2 regions of the Variovorax sp. GW821-FHT09A10 genome follow, and region 2 is predicted to be linked to the other one. Evidence: predicted binding sites of a transcription regulator. Region 2 holds the regulator's gene; the other holds the start of a gene.
What was found. The regulator sigma-54, encoded in region 2, starts transcription at its own class of promoters, with help from an activator protein. The targets are predictions, from matches to a motif close to TGGCANGNAANCTGCTTT.
Positions count from the first base shown of each region.

Region 1: a site for sigma-54 is predicted at 2,437-2,454, ahead of AC07Q9_RS22815 (ammonium transporter). Genes of this name have one in related genera too.

Region 1 covers NZ_JBWKPT010000006.1:241,269-249,025, forward strand. Annotated here, with positions in the region: gene AC07Q9_RS22805 (tripartite tricarboxylate transporter permease) at 1-1,264, shown strand, start outside; gene AC07Q9_RS22810 (sulfite exporter TauE/SafE family protein) at 1,313-2,071, opposite strand; gene AC07Q9_RS22815 (ammonium transporter) at 2,491-3,729, shown strand; gene AC07Q9_RS22820 (hypothetical protein) at 3,754-4,056, shown strand; gene AC07Q9_RS22825 (thiamine pyrophosphate-binding protein) at 4,064-5,737, opposite strand; gene AC07Q9_RS22830 (pyridoxal phosphate-dependent aminotransferase) at 5,767-6,984, opposite strand; gene AC07Q9_RS22835 (amino acid ABC transporter substrate-binding protein) at 6,981-7,757, opposite strand, start outside.
Region 2 covers NZ_JBWKPT010000006.1:41,508-49,264, reverse strand. Annotated here, with positions in the region: gene AC07Q9_RS21945 (SPOR domain-containing protein) at 1-461, shown strand, start outside; gene AC07Q9_RS21940 (thiol:disulfide interchange protein DsbA/DsbL) at 614-1,258, shown strand; gene lptA (lipopolysaccharide transport periplasmic protein LptA) at 1,389-2,108, shown strand; gene lptB (LPS export ABC transporter ATP-binding protein) at 2,105-2,899, shown strand; gene rpoN (RNA polymerase factor sigma-54) at 2,917-4,509, shown strand; gene AC07Q9_RS21920 (phospholipase D family protein) at 4,520-6,136, shown strand; gene AC07Q9_RS21915 (LysE family translocator) at 6,141-6,785, opposite strand; gene AC07Q9_RS21910 (YceI family protein) at 6,808-7,443, opposite strand; gene AC07Q9_RS21905 (YceI family protein) at 7,482-7,757, opposite strand, start outside.

The DNA of each region.
Region 1 (7,757 bases), 200 kb from region 2:
CCTGCCCGGGGAGTCGTCCTCGGTGGTCACCTGTATCGACGGCTACCAGATGGCAAGGCAGGGCCGCGCAGGCCCCGCGCTGGCCGCGGCGGGCCTGGGCTCGTTCTTCGCGGGCTGTGTCGGCACTTTGATTCTTGCGGCTTTCGCGCCCCCGCTGACCGAGCTGGCCTTCAAGTTCGGCCCCGCCGAGTACTTCTCGCTGATGGTGCTGGGCCTGATCGGCGCGGTGGTGCTGGCCTCGGGCTCGCTGCTCAAGGCGGTGGCGATGATCGTGCTGGGCCTGCTGCTGGGCATCGTGGGCACCGACGTGAACTCGGGCGTCGCGCGCTTCAGCTTCGACATTCCCGAGCTCACCGACGGCATCGGCTTCGTGGTGATCGCCATGGGCGTGTTCGGCTACGGCGAAATCATCGGCAACCTCTCGCAGCCCGATGACGAGCGCGAGGTGTTCACGCACAAGGTCAAGGGCCTGTGGCCCACCAAGGACGACTTCAAGCGCATGACGCCCGCCGTGCTGCGCGGCACGGCGCTGGGCTCGGCCCTGGGCATCCTGCCCGGCGGCGGCGCGCTGCTGGCGGCCTTTGCGGCCTACGCGCTGGAGAAGAAGATCAAGATGCGCCCGGGCGAAGTGCCCTTCGGCAAGGGCAACATCCGCGGCGTGGCCTCGCCCGAGTCGGCCAACAACGCCGGCGCGCAGACCTCCTTCATTCCGCTCTTGACGCTGGGCATCCCGCCCAACGCCGTGATGGCGCTGATGGTGGGCGCGATGACGATCCACAACATCCAGCCCGGCCCGCAGGTGATGACCAGCAACCCCGAGCTGTTCTGGGGCCTGATCGCCTCGATGTGGATCGGCAACGCGATGCTGATCATCCTGAACCTGCCGCTGATCGGCATGTGGATCAAGCTGCTGACGGTGCCCTACAAGTTCCTGTTCCCGGCGATCGTGCTGTTCTGCGCGATCGGCGTGTACTCGACCAACAACAACACCTTCGACGTGTGGATGGTGGCGATCTTCGGCTTCATCGGCTACCTGTTCCTGAAGCTGCGCACCGAGCCGGCCCCGCTGCTGCTGGGCTTCATCCTGGGGCCGATGATGGAAGAGAACCTGCGGCGCGCGCTGCTGCTGTCGCGCGGCGCGTGGAGCGTGTTCGTGACGCGGCCGCTGTCGGCGGGCCTGCTGATCGCTGCGGCGCTGCTGCTGGCCATCGTGCTGCTGCCGGCGATCAAGGCGAAGCGCGAAGAAGCGTTCGTCGAAGACTGACCTCGGCGCCCCGAAAAAAAGCCCCTGGCCAGATGCCAGGGGCTTTTTTTATTTCAGGAACGCGTCGTAAGCCGTCTTCAGGATCAGTGCACTCACCACCACGATGAACACGATCCGCACGAAGCCCGCCCCGTGCTTCAGTGCCACGCGCGTACCGACCAGGCTGCCGGCCACGTTGGCCACGGCCATCACCAGCCCGTAGTGCCACCAGACGTGGCCCTTGGCGGCCAGCAGGATCAGCGCGGCGGCGTTGGTCAGCGTGTTGATGACCTTGGCCGAGGCCGAGGCGTTGAGGAAGTCGTAGCCCATCCAGCGCACGAACAGGAACACCAGGAAGCTGCCCGTGCCCGGCCCGAAGAAACCGTCGTAGAAACCGATGGTCAGGCCGATGGTGCTGGCCGCCAGCGTCTCGGCACGGCCGCTGAAGCGCGGCGCGTGCAGCCGACCCATGTCCTTGCGCGCCAGCGTGTAGATCAGCACGCCCAGCAGGATGACCGGCAGTGCCCGGCGCAGGAAGTCGCCCGGGAAGACCGTGACGGTCCAGGCGCCGAGCATCGAACCGCCGAAGCCCAGCAGCGCAGCCGGCCACATGGCGCCCCAGCGCATCTGCACCCGCTGGCTGAACTGGGCCGCCGAGGCCGCCGTGCCCCAGATGGACGCGCTCTTGTTGGTGCCCAGCAGCGTGGCCGGCGGCGCGCCCGGAAACACCGCAAAGAGGGCCGGCACCAGGATCAACCCGCCGCCGCCCACGATCGCATCGATAAAACCCGCGAGCAGTGAGGCGCCCGTGACCACCAGCATTTCCATGCGGGCGATTGTCTCACCGGAATCGCTATCGAAACGATAGCTGTGGTGGCCGGTACCGGCTGGCCAGGAGGCTTGTTTGGCTTGGAAGAAAGCGCCCGCATTTGCGCTGCGAACAGGCAAAAAAAAGCGCCGACCAGCGGCGCTTTTCAAATATCAGACAGGCATCTCGTGCGGAGCCTTTGAAGAATGTTCTTGTTGATCGATCGGAAGCTTGTCTCCTCGGACCCTCGGCAGTACGAGCAGGGCCCGTCGCGAGTGCGCAGATTGTGCAAGCGCGCACCCGCCCGGTGCATTAGGAATTACCCGCTTCGTGTTACTTCGACCCCCCGGTTGGGAAACCAAAGTGTTTCAGGCAGTTAACAAGATGGCATGACTCGTGCACACAGGCCTCTTGTCCACCACTCCAAGAAGAAACGGTCATGGCCCTGCTGGCACCCCAAGCCTCCCTGAACGCGGCCGACACCGCCTGGATGATGACCTCGACCGCGCTGGTGCTGCTGATGACCCTGCCCGGCATCGCGCTCTTCTATGCCGGCATGGTGCGGCGCAAGAACGTGCTGGCCACCATGGCCGGGGTGGTGGCGATCGCCGCCGTGGTCTCGCTGACCTGGTTCGCGCTCGGCTACTCGCTGGCCTTCACGCCCGGCTGGCCCTGGCTGGGCAAGCTCTCGCGCATCGGCTTCTCGGGCTTCGAGTACCTGAAGGAGGCCGGCCAAGTGGCCGTGAGCCACGTGGCGCCGAACGTGCCGGAATCGGTCTACGCCATGTTCCAGCTGAGTTTCGCGATCATCACCACCGCGCTGGTGCTCGGCGCCTTTGTCGAGCGCATGCGCTTCTCGGCGCTGCTGTGGTTCGCGCTGCTGTGGAGCCTGCTCGTGTACGCACCGGTCGCGCACTGGGTGTGGGAGCCGGGCGGCTGGCTCGCGCAGATGGGTGCGCTCGACTTCGCGGGCGGCTCGGTGGTGCACGTCAACGCGGGCATCGCGGGGCTGGTGTGCGCCTATGCGCTCGGGCCGCGCCGGGGCTACGGGCGCGAGGCCTTCGAGCCCTACAGCCTGGCGCTCACCATGACGGGCGCGGGCCTGCTGTGGGTGGGCTGGTTCGGCTTCAATGCCGGCTCGGCGGTGGCGGCCGACGGGCGCGCCGGCCTGGCCATGCTGGTCACGCACATCGCGGCGGCGGCTGGCGCCATGAGCTGGATGATCGGCGAATGGATCGTGCGCCGCAGCCCCTCGCTGCTGGGCCTGTGCTCGGGCCTCGTGGCGGGGCTGGTGGCGATCACGCCGGCGGCCGGCTTCGTCACGCCGCTGTCGGCGCTGGCCATCGGCGCCATCGCCGGGCTGGCCTGCTACTGGGGCGCCACGGGCCTGAAGCACCTGCTCGGTGCGGACGACTCGCTCGACGTGTTCGGCGTGCACGGCATCGGCGGCATCGTGGGCGCGCTGCTCACGGGCGTGTTCGCCGACCCGCGCATCTCGGGCGCGGCGGGCAATGTGCTGACGCAGGCGATCGCGGTCGCCAGCGTGGCGATCTACAGCGCGGCGGGCACGGCCATCGTCTTGTTCCTCGTGCATGTGCTGGTCGGATTGCGCGTCGACCCCGAGAGCGAACTGGTGGGCCTCGATCTTGCTCAACATAAAGAACACCTGGGAGCTTGACCCGTCGACGCCGGAGACCCCGCCATGCCCTCCATGTCCGAAAGCGAACGCATCGCCCTCGCCGCCCGCCTTCACGTGGCACTGCGGCGAAAGCACGGACGCGTGACCGACACCGAATGGATGGCCACCAACGCCGAGTACGCCGCCGAGATCGTGCGCATGACGCGCCAGCACGCCGCCGAGACGAAAGACGACGAACTCGACCAGCTCGCCACGCGGCTCGAGCAGGCCATGGAGCCGCTGGCCCGCGCCGCGCGGCTGGCGGCGCGCCAGCCCGACGGCCTGCCGCCCACGCCGCCGCCGCGCTACGTCGGCGGCCTGCGCTGACGGCGCCTCAGTTCGCGGCCAGCGCCGCCTTGCGGATCGACGCCAGCGTGCTCGCGGGCGTGATCGCCTCCGGGTCCAGCAGGCAATGCAGGATCGCCGGCTTGCCGCTGGCACGCGCACGCGCCAGTGCGGGGCCGAATTCTTCCGTCGTGGTCACGCGCTCGCCGTGGCCGCCGAACACCTCGGCGTAGCCGCGGAAGTCGGGGTTCTTCAGCTGCGTGGCGCTGATGCGGCCGGGGTAGTGCTTTTCCTGGTGCATGCGGATCGTGCCGTACATGCCGTTGTCCAGCAGCACCACGAGGATCGGCAGCCCGTACTGCACGGCGGTCGCGAACTCCTGGCCGTGCATCATGAAATCGCCGTCGCCTGCGAACACGACCACCTCGCGCTCGGGCCACAGCCGCTTGGCGCCGACGCCGGCGGGCAGGCCGTAGCCCATCGAGCCGCTGGTCGGTGCGAGTTGGCTCGCGAACGCGCGGAACGGCCAGAAGCGGTGCACCCAGGTCGCGAAGTTGCCCGCGCCGTTGCAGAAGATGGTGTCGGCCGGCAGCACCGCGCGCAGGTGCTGCATGACCTCGCCCATCTGCAGCGGGCCGGGAATGCGGACCGCGGCCGGGTCGCTCCAGCACAGGAAGTCTTCGCGCGCGGTCTTCGTCTCGGCCTGCCACACGGGCGGTGACGCCGGACGCAACGCGGACACCGCTTCGGCGAACGCCTGCGGCGTGGCGTGGATGCCCTGCGTCGGGCGATAGAGCTTGCCGAGCTCGTCGGCATCGGCGTGCACATGCACCAGCGCCTGCTTCGGCTGCGGGATCGCGAACAGCTCATAGCCCTGCGACGGCACTTCCGACAGACGCCCGCCGACCAGCAGCACCAAGTCCGCATTGCGGATGCGTTCCAGCATGCGCGGGTTGGCGCCGAGCCCCAGGTCACCCGCATAGCAGGGGTGCTCGGCGGACATCAGCATCTGGCGGCGGAACGAGCAGTACACGGGCAGCGCATGCGCCTCGGCGAACTGCGCGAACTGCTGCGTCGCGGCTTCCGACCAGCGGCTGCCGCCCAGGATGACGACGGGGCGCTGCGCCTGCGACAGGCGCTGCTGCAGCTCGGCGATCTGTGCCGCGCCCGGATGCGTTTCGGTGACGGCATACGGCAGCGCATCGGCCACCACGGCGGCTTCGGTCAGCATGTCTTCGGGCAGCGCGATCACCACCGGACCGGGCCGGCCCGAGGTCGCGACATGGAAGGCGCGCGACACCAGCTCGGGCACGCGCGCCGGATCGTCGATCTGCACGACCCACTTGGCCATCATGCCGAAGACCGCGCCGTAGTCCAGCTCCTGGAAGGCCTCGCGGCCCATCGCGTCGCGCGCGACCTGGCCGACGAACAGCAGGAGCGGCGTCGAGTCCTGGTGCGCGATGTGCACGCCCGCCGCCGCGTTGGTGGCGCCGGGGCCGCGCGTGACGAAGCAGATGCCGGGCTGGCCCGTGAGCTTGCCCTGCGCCTCGGCCATCATCGCCGCGCCGCCTTCCTGCCGGCACACCGTCACGTCGATCGATGCGTCGTGCAGCGCGTCGAGCACGGCCAGGAAGCTTTCGCCGGGCACGCAGAAGAGTTGCTTGACGCCGTGGGTGATGAGCTGGTCGACCAGGATCTGGCCGCCGGTGCGGGAGGAAGTCATGAGGGTTCCAGTGGAATGAAGAGGAGAGGTCAGGAGAGCGCGGCGCAGGCGGCGGCGATGCGCGCGCACGCATCTTCGAGCTGCGCCATCGACGTCGCATACGAGATGCGGAAATACGGTGCGAGCCCGAAGACGCTGCCCGGCACCACCGCCACCTCGAAATCCTGCAGCAGGTAGCGGCAGAAGTCGCTGTCGGTCTGCAGCAGTGCGCCGCTGCGGGCGCGCTTGCCGAGCACGCCCGCGCAGCTTGCGAAGGTGTAGAAGGCGCCCTCGGGCACGCGGCAATGCAGGCCCGGCGTGCGGTTGAGCGCGGCCACGACGACATCGCGGCGCTGTTGAAAGGATGCGCAGCGCTCGGCCACGATGCCCTGCGGCCCGGTGAGCGCCTCGATCGCCGCAGCCTGGCTCACCGACGACGGGCACGAGGTCGACTGGCTCTGCACCACGGCCATCGCCGCGATCAACGCGCGCGGTCCCGCGCCGTAGCCGACACGCCAACCAGTCATCGCATAGGCCTTCGACACGCCGTTCACCGTCAACGTGCGTTCGCGCAAGCGCGGCTCCACCGCCACCGGCGTTGCGAACGCGAGGCCGTCATAAAGGATGTGCTCGTAGATGTCGTCCGCCAGCACCCAGACGTGGGGATGGTCGAGCAGCAGGTCGGTGATCGGCTTCAGTTGTGCCGCGCTGTAGGCCGCACCGCTCGGGTTCGACGGCGAGTTGAGAAACAGCCAGCGCGTGCGCGGCGTGATGGCCGCCTGCAGCTGCGCGGCGGTCAGCCGAAAGCCGTTCTCTTCGCCGCACGCCACCGACACCGGCACGCCGCCGCAGATCTGCACGATGTCGGCGTACGAGGTCCAGTACGGCGCGGGCAGGATCACTTCGTCGCCTGGGTTCAAACTCGCCATCAGCGCATTGAAGATCACCTGCTTGGCACCCGCGCTCACGCTGATCTCGTCGAGCGCGAAGTCCAGCGCGTTGTCGCGCTTGAACTTCAGTTGCACGGCCGCCTTCATCGCCGGGCTGCCGTCGAGCACCGTGTAGCGCGTGTCGCCGCGCGCAATGGCCTGCGAGGCCGCATGCCGGATGTTCTCGGGCGTGTCGAAGTCGGGCTCGCCCGCGCCCAGCACGATCACCGGGCGGCCGGCGCGCTTGAGCGCCTGCGCGTGGTCGGTGATGCGAAGGATCTCCGAGACGTGGATGGCGCGCACGCGTTGCGCCGGCGAGAACACGGCGGCGTCTGTCACTTGGCGTAGGTCTCCAGCGGCTTGTCGTTGGGTTCGAGAATCAGCTGCTTGAGCGCGGGGCTCATCGGCAGGTTGAGGCTGGTGTTCTTCGGCGGGATCGCGGCCACGAACCACTTGGTGTAGATCTTCTCGAGCTCGCCGCTCTTCATGAGCTTGCGCAGCGAATCGTCCACCGCCGCCTTGAAGGCCGGGTCGTCCTTGCGGAACAGCAGCGCGATCGGCTCGGAGCCCAGCGCCTCGCCGGTGATGCGGTAGGCCGTGGGGTTCTTCGAGTTCGCGATGATGCCGGCGAGCAGGTTGTCGTCGAGCACGAAGGCATCGGCGCGGCCCGACTCCATGAGCAGGAAGCTCTCCAGGTGGTCCTTGCCGAGCATGGTGTTGTACGAGACGTTCTGCGCGCGCTCGCGCTTGCGCAGCAGCTGCACGGCGGTGGTGCCGGTCGAGGCCGACACGTTGCGGCCCGCGAGCTGGTCGAGCGTGGTGATGCCCGAGTCGACCTTGGTCGCCATGCGCACTTCGCTCACGTACGTGGTGAGCGCGAAGGCCACCTGCTGCTGGCGCGCGGTGTTGTTGGTGGTGGGGCCGCAGCCGATGTCCAGCGTGCCGTTCTGCACCAGCGGGATGGTGTTCTGCGCGGTCACGGCCATGTACTCGAGCTTGGCGTTGGGCGTGATGTCCTTGAGCACGCGCTCGCAGAGCTCGACGTGGTAGCCCACGTACTTCTCGCCCGCGCCCAGCATGTAGGCCATGGGCGGCGAGGCTTCGCGCACGCC
Region 2 (7,757 bases):
GCACGGCGCCCACCACCGTCACCCCGCCGGTCACTGCCCCCGCCCCCGTGGTGGTGGCGCCCAAGCCGGCGCGTCCCGCACCGGTGCCGGCCGAAGCCAACGCGCTGCCGCCGTCGAACGATCCGCTGGGCGACCTCGCCCGGGCCCGCGCAGGCGGCAGCACGACCACCGCGTCCGCTGCGCCAAGCCACACGGCCGCCGCACCGTCGCCGTCGGGTGCCGATCCCTTCATGTACTTCGTGCAGGCCGGCGCCTTCCGCACCACCGACGACGCCGAGGCGCAACGCGCCAAGCTGTCGCTGATGGGCGTCGAGGCCAAGGTCACCGAGCGCGAGCAGGCCGGTCGCACGGTCTACCGCGTGCGCGCCGGCCCGTTCAACAAGAAGGACGACGCCGACCGGCTCAAGGAACGGCTCGACGGCGGCGGTCTCGAATCGGCGTTGGTGCGCGTGCAGCGCTGACCGACGCTTTTCTTGAACAGCCTTTAAGCTCTCGCCCGCGCGGCATCTGCCGCACTCGTTTGTCAATTCCAGCGCCTCGGTCGCGCCGCCCACGGGGAACTCCCGGCGGCGCGCCGGCTCTGTACTGCGGTACCCACAGGAGAACCTTTTCCATGAAACGTCGTGACTTTTCGCTGGCCGCCACTTCGATCGGGCTGCTTTCGCTGGCTGCCGTTCCGGCACACGCCCAGCGCGCCCCCAAGGCCGGCACCGATTTCCTCGTGCTCGACAAGCGCGTGCCCGTCGATGCATCCGCCGGCAAGGTCGAGGTGGTCGAGTTCTTCTCGTACAACTGCCCGCATTGCAACGACTTCGAACCCTCGCTCGAAGCCTGGGTCAAGGCAGCCCCGAAGGAAGTGGCGTTCCGCCGCATCCCGGTGCCTTTCGTGGGCAACGACGTCGAAGCCAAGCAGCGCCTGTACTTCACGCTCGAAGCCATGGGCAAGCTGGAGGAATACCACCCGAAGGTGTTCGCCGCGATCCACGCGCAGCGTCAGAACCTGAACGGCGAAGCCAACATCCAGGCCTGGGCCGAGCGTGCCGGCCTCGACGGCGCCAAGTTCAAGGAAACATTTGCGTCCTTCGGCGTGGCCAGCAAGGCCCGTCGCGCGTCGCAGCAGACCGAGGCCTACAAGGTCGCCGGCGTGCCGGCCCTGGCCGTGGCAGGCCGCTGGTATGTCGACGGCGAAACCGCCGGCAGCATGGCCAAGGTGCTGCAGGTTGCGACTTTCCTGATCGGCGAAGCCAAGAAGGGCTGACCGACCCGGCGACCTGTCGACCTGGTTTTTGGGTCGAATGCAAGGCCCGCTTCGGCGGGCTTTTTCATTGGCGGCGGTGGTCAATCACCGTCCCACGCATACAATGTTTCAGAGCAAGTTTCGTGCCTTTATGACATTGCCCTCCATCCCCACATTCCCCACCCTTCGTCGCCTCGGCCGCCTGGCCTTCGGCGCGCTGTTGCTGGCCGGAGCCGCCTCCGGCGCCCTGGCTGAAACCGCCGACCGCACCAAGCCGATGAACATCGAGTCCGACTCGATGCGCTACGACGACCTGAAACAGACCAGCGTGTTCACCGGCAACGTGCTGGTCACGAAGGGCACGATCATCATCCGCGGTGCGCGGCTGGACGTGCGCCAGGACGCCGAGGGCTACCAGTACGGCGTGGTCACGGCGGCGCCCGGCAAGCTGGCCTATTACAAGCAGAAGCGCAACGCCGGCGACGAGTGGATCGAGGGCGAGTCGGAAGTCATCGAGTACGACAGCCGCGCCGACAACGTCAAGTTCATCCGCCGCGCCGTCATGCGCCGGCTGATCGGTGCCACGGCCAACGACGAGAGCAGCGGCGCGCTGATCGTCTACGACCAGAGCAACGACACCTACACCGTCAACGGCTCCCTCGTGCCGCCGAACGCCGGCGTCTCGGCGGGCGGCGGTGGCCGCGTGAAGGCCATCCTCACGCCGAAGGCCACGCCGGCCCCGGCGGCAGGGGGCGCCGCACCGGCAGCGGGCGGCAAGAAGCCCGCGGCCCCGGCGCCTACCCCCGCGCCCGGCGCCGGGCTGCGCCCCAGCACCACGCTGGGCGGCACCGAAGGGGAAGGGCGCAAGTGATCGAAACCGCAGGAACCCCGCCCGCCGACGGCGTCCCGGGCAGCCGCCTCGTGGCGCGCGGCCTCAAGAAGAGCTACGGCAGCCGCACGGTCGTCAAAGACGTCTCGCTCGATGTGCAGAAGGGCGAAGTCGTCGGACTGCTCGGCCCCAACGGCGCGGGCAAGACCACCTCGTTCTACATGATCGTCGGGCTGGTACGCGCCGACGCCGGCGAGATCACCATCGACGGCGAGCCCATCGCCCACATGCCGATCCACCGCCGCGCGCGCATGGGCCTGAGCTACCTGCCGCAGGAAGCGTCGATCTTCCGCAAGCTCACGGTCGAGGAAAACGTGCGTGCCGTGCTCGAGCTGCAGCGCGAGCCCGACGCCAATGGTCGTCTGGTGGCGCTGTCGAAGCAGCACATCGACGAGCGCCTGACCGACCTGCTGGCCGACCTGCGCGTCGACCACCTGCGCGATTCGCCTGCGCTCGCACTGTCGGGCGGCGAGCGCCGTCGCGTCGAAATCGCGCGCGCGCTGGCCACCCAGCCGCGCTTCATCCTGCTGGACGAGCCCTTCGCCGGCATCGACCCGATCGCGGTGATCGAGATCCAGCGGATCATCAGCTTCCTGAAAGAGCGCGGCATCGGCGTGCTCATCACCGACCACAACGTGCGTGAAACGCTGGGCATCTGCGATCACGCGTTCATCATCAGCGACGGGCACGTGCTGGCACAAGGCACACCCTCGGAGATCGTCGACAACGCCGAGGTACGCAGGGTGTACCTGGGCGAGCACTTCCGCATGTAAGGGAGGGGCGGGTCTCCATGAAGCAAGGGCTGTCCCTTCGCGTCTCGCAGCATCTGGCGCTGACGCCACAGCTGCAGCAGTCCATTCGCCTGCTTCAGCTCTCCACGCTCGAACTGAGCCAGGAGGTGGAGCAGATGCTGGATGAGAACCCGTTCCTCGAACGCACCGCGGAAGAAGCGGCGCGCGAGGAGTTCGGGCTCGATGCTGTCGACACGCCCGTGCCGCGCGACGATGGGGGTGAAACCGGCGAAGGCGATTTCGCCCCGGCGCCGACCAGCAGCGCGACGACCACCGCCAGCGAAACCACGTCCACGCCCGACTCCGACGGCCCCGCCGCCGAGATCACCGAGCGCGAGCCCGACTGGGAAGGCGACGGCACCGTCGAGATGGCACCCGACGACAGCGAGTGGGGCAGCGATGCACCCGCACGCCAGAACAACCTGGGCGACGACGAACGTGCCGACGCCACCGAACTCGCGCGCAGCCAGGAGTCGCTGCAGTCCTTCCTGCACCGCCAGGCGTTGAGCCTGCGGCTGAACGAGAACGATTGCGCCGCGCTGCGCTTTTTGATCGAATCGCTCAACGACGACGGCTACCTCGAAGACTCGCTGCCCGCGCTGGCCTCGGGCCTGGCGGGCGACGACAACGACCAGTTCGACGACCTCGTGCACCACTTCCAGGTGGCGCTGGGCCTGCTGCAGAGCCTGGAGCCCGCCGGTGTCGGCGCGCGCGACCTCGGCGAATGCCTGAGCATCCAGCTGAAGGCGCTCGCCAGCGAAGACGAGACCGAGGCCGAAGCGCTCATCCGCAAGACCGCCATCGCGATCTGCAAGCAGCCGATGGAGCTGCTCGCGCGGCGCGACTTCAAGCGCCTGGCCACGCTCACGCGCACGAACGAAGAGCTGGTGCGTTCGGCGCTGCAGATCATTGCGCGCCTGGAGCCCAAGCCGGGCCGCCGCTTCGTGGACGTCGAGCGCAACATCGTCATTCCCGACGTGATCGTCACGAAGACCGGCCGCGGCACCAACATCAAGTTCCGCGTCATGCTGAACCCCGAGGTCATGCCGCGCCTGCGCGTGCACGACATCTACGCCGGTGCGCTCAAGTCGCACAAGGGCGAGGGCAGCCAGGCGCTGTCGCAGCGGCTGCAGGAGGCGCGCTGGTTCATCAAGAACATCCAGCAGCGCTTCGACACCATCCTGCGCGTGAGCAACGCCATCGTCGAGCGGCAGAAGAGCTACTTCGTGCACGGCGAGCTGGCCATGCGCCCGCTGGTGCTGCGCGAGATCGCCGACGAACTCGGCCTGCACGAATCGACCATCTCGCGCGTGACCACCGCCAAGTACATGTCGACGCCCTTCGGCACGGTCGAGCTCAAGTACTTCTTCGGTTCGGCGCTGGGCACCGAGACCGGCGGCAACGCGTCGAGCACTGCGGTGCGCGCGCTCATCAAGCAGTTCGTGAGTTCCGAGAGCATCAAGAAGCCGCTGTCCGACAGCCAGATCTCCGAGATGCTGAAAGAGCAGGGCATCGAGTGCGCGCGCCGCACCGTCGCCAAGTACCGCGAAGCGCTGCGCATCGCGCCGGCCAACCTGCGCAAGGCCCTGTAGAAGACCGACGATGACGAGCCGCCTGCTGTCGCGCTGTGGGCATGGGGTGGTCGTCATCGCGGCGGCGCTGCTGTTTGCCGGCTGCGCCACGCTGCCCGACGAGGCCCCGCGCCCGCCCACCAAGGCCATCGCCGTCTCGGCCGACACCGCGCTCGGCAAGATCGCGCTGGCCTCGCAGCCCGACCCCGACCTCAGCGGCTTTCGCCTGATGCCCGGCGGCGACTTCGCCTTCGACACGCGGCTGCAGCTGGCGCGCCGCGCGCAGCGCACGCTCGACGTGCAGTACTACCAGATCGAGAACGACGAGACCGGCCGCTACCTGCTGCGCACCCTGCGCGATGCCGCCCAGCGCGGCGTGCGCGTGCGCCTGTTGATGGACGACCTGTACACCTCGGGCGAAGACGAGCTGCTGCTCGGCCTGGCCGCCACGCCGAACGTCGAGCTGCGCCTGTTCAACCCGTTCCCGGCCGGGCGCGGCAGCCTGCTCAAGCGCTTCACCGCGTCGCTGTTCGACTTCAGCCGCGTCAACCGCCGCATGCACAACAAGCTCTTCATCGCCGACGGCGCGATGGCGGTGGCGGGCGGGCGCAACATCGGCAACCAGTACTTCCGCCGCACCACCGGCCCGAACTTCATCGACCTCGACACCTTCGTCACGGGCGCGCTGATCCCGCGCCTGGGCGTGCTGTTCGACCAGTACTGGAACAGCCCGCACGTGCGCCCGATCGGCGCGGTCGTGCACACCGACCTGCCGCGCGAAGAACTGCAGCGCCGCTTCGACGCCGCCACCGGCCCCGACACCACGCCGCCGCCGCCCAAACCTGCGCCCAACGACCTGCTCGGCTACAGCCCGGTGGCCGACGACCTCGACGCCGGCAAGCTCGGCCTGATCTGGACCACCGCCGAGGCGTATGCCGATTCGCCCGACCGCGTGATCGGCAAGACCGCGTCGTACGGCGGCGTGCCGCTGCTCGACGTCGACAGCGTGCGCTACAACGTGGTCGAGCAGATGCGCCGCGCGCGCAGCGAGGTGACGCTGGTCTCGCCCTACCTGATCCCGGGCGCGTCGGGGCTGGAGGTGATGCGCGAGATCCGCGGGCGCAACGTGAAGATCAGCGTGGTCACCAACTCGCTCGCCGCCACCGACGAGCCGCTGGTCCACACCGCCTACCGCCGCTACCGCGCCGACATGCTGGCGCTGGGCGCCGAGCTGCACGAGCTGAGTTCCGCGCGCACGCGGCGCAGCGTGCGGCTCGGTTTGTTCGGCACGTCGGTGGGGCGGCTGCACGCCAAGTCGGCGGTGATCGACCAGCGCATCCTGTTCGTCGGCTCGATGAATTTCGATCCGCGCTCCGAGATCCACAACACCGAGATCGGCCTGTTCATCCGCAGCCCCGAGATGGCGCAGCAGACCCTGAAGCTGCTCGACGTGCTCAAGCAGCAGGGCGCCTACCGGCTGCGCTTTGCCGAAGGCGCCGATGCGGGAGCCAGCGGCTCGCGGCGCATCGAGTGGGTCAGCGAGGAAGGTGGCAAGACCACCGTGCTGCACGAAGAACCCGACTCGGGCTTCTGGGACCGCACGATGCTCGAGCTGCTGGCGCCGCTCACGCCCGAGAGCCTGCTGTAGCGGCTCAGGTGCCGCGCACCGCCGACCACACCAGCCGCAGGCCCAGCAGGCCCATCACGCCGCCGGCGGCGCGGTCGATCCAGGTCTTGTAGCGCAGGTAGGCCGCGCGCGGCGCGGCCGAGGACAGCGCCAGCGCGACGATCGCGTACCAGCCCGTCTCGATGCAGAAGATCACGGCCGGCACCGCGAGCGCCAGCACCAGTGGCACCTCGCGCGGCAGGAAGGCCGCGAAGATGCTCGCGTACACCACCGCCGTCTTGGGGTTGCTGACCTGCGTGGCCAGGCCGAGCAGGAAGGTGCGTCCGCTGCGGCCTTGGCTGCGGGGCGAGGCGTCCGTGTCGGGCGTGATCGCGAGCGGCTGGCGCGCGCCGCGCCAGATGCGAAAGCCCAGGTAGATCAGGTACGCGCCGCCGAAGGCCTTGATCGCGAGGTACAGGCCCGGCACCGCGAGGAACGCAGCCTGCAGCCCGGCCAGCGCCGCGATGGAGAACGCCAGCCCGCCGGCGCCCATGCCCAGGGCCGCCGCCAGCCCGTCGCTGCGCGAGGCCACGGCGGTGCGCGCCACCATCACGAAGCTTGGGCCGGGGCTCATCGCGCCGACGGCCATGGCGCCGGCGATGCCGAGCAGGGAAAGGGTGGTGTCCATCATCGCGTGGCTCCTTGCGTCGTCGTCATTGCTGCACGTTCACGGCTTCGACCTGCACCAGCAGCTTCACCTTGTTCTCGAAGCCGAAGTTCAGGCCCCAGGTGATGCCCCAGTCGCTGCGCTGCACGGTGGCCTCGAAGTCGCCGCCGCAGACCTGGCGGTTGATGAGCGGGTTCAGGTAGCAGTTGAAGCGCACGGCCTTCAGCGTCACCGGCTTGGTCTGGCCCATGAGCGTGAGCGTGCCGGGCACGTCGGTCACCTTGTCGCCGCTGAAGTCGATGCGCTCGGCCACGAAGCGGCCGGTGGGGAATTCGGCCACGTTGAAGAAGTCCTTGCTCTGCACGTGGCGGTTGAGCAGGTCGACGCCGGTGTTGATGGAGCTGATGTCCATCGTGATGTCGACCTTGCCGCTGGCGCCGGTGCCGTCGATCTGCACCGAGCCGTCCTTGGTGCTGAAGCGGCCGCGGTTGGTGGTGGTGCCGTAGTGGCCCATCTCGTACATGACGAAGGTGTGGGTCGGGTCGATCACGTAGCTGGCGTTCTTGGCCGGCCCGCCCGCGGGCTTGGCTGCCAGCGGCGGCGCCGTGTATTCCTGGGCCGTGGCGGCCAGGGGCAGGGCCGCGCCCGCGCACAGGGCCGCGGCGAAGAAGAGCTTGTTCATGGCAAGGGAAGAGAGATGCATGGGAAATGAAATCGTCGTCACAGCGGCCCGAGGCCCGCGAGCGTCAGCTTGAAGCGCACTTGCACCTCGTTGCCGACCACCGAGGTGTCGGTCCATTCGCCGTCGCCCACCTTGTAGTCGAGCCGCTGGATCGTGAGCGTGCCCGTGGCGACCGAATAGGCGCCGCCCGACGACACGATGCTCACGGGCACCGTCACGTACTTGCTGACGCCCTTGATGGTGAGCTTGCCGGCCATCTCGAAGCGGCCCTCGCCCAGCGCCTTGATGGCGCTGGAGCGGAAGCTGGCCTGCGG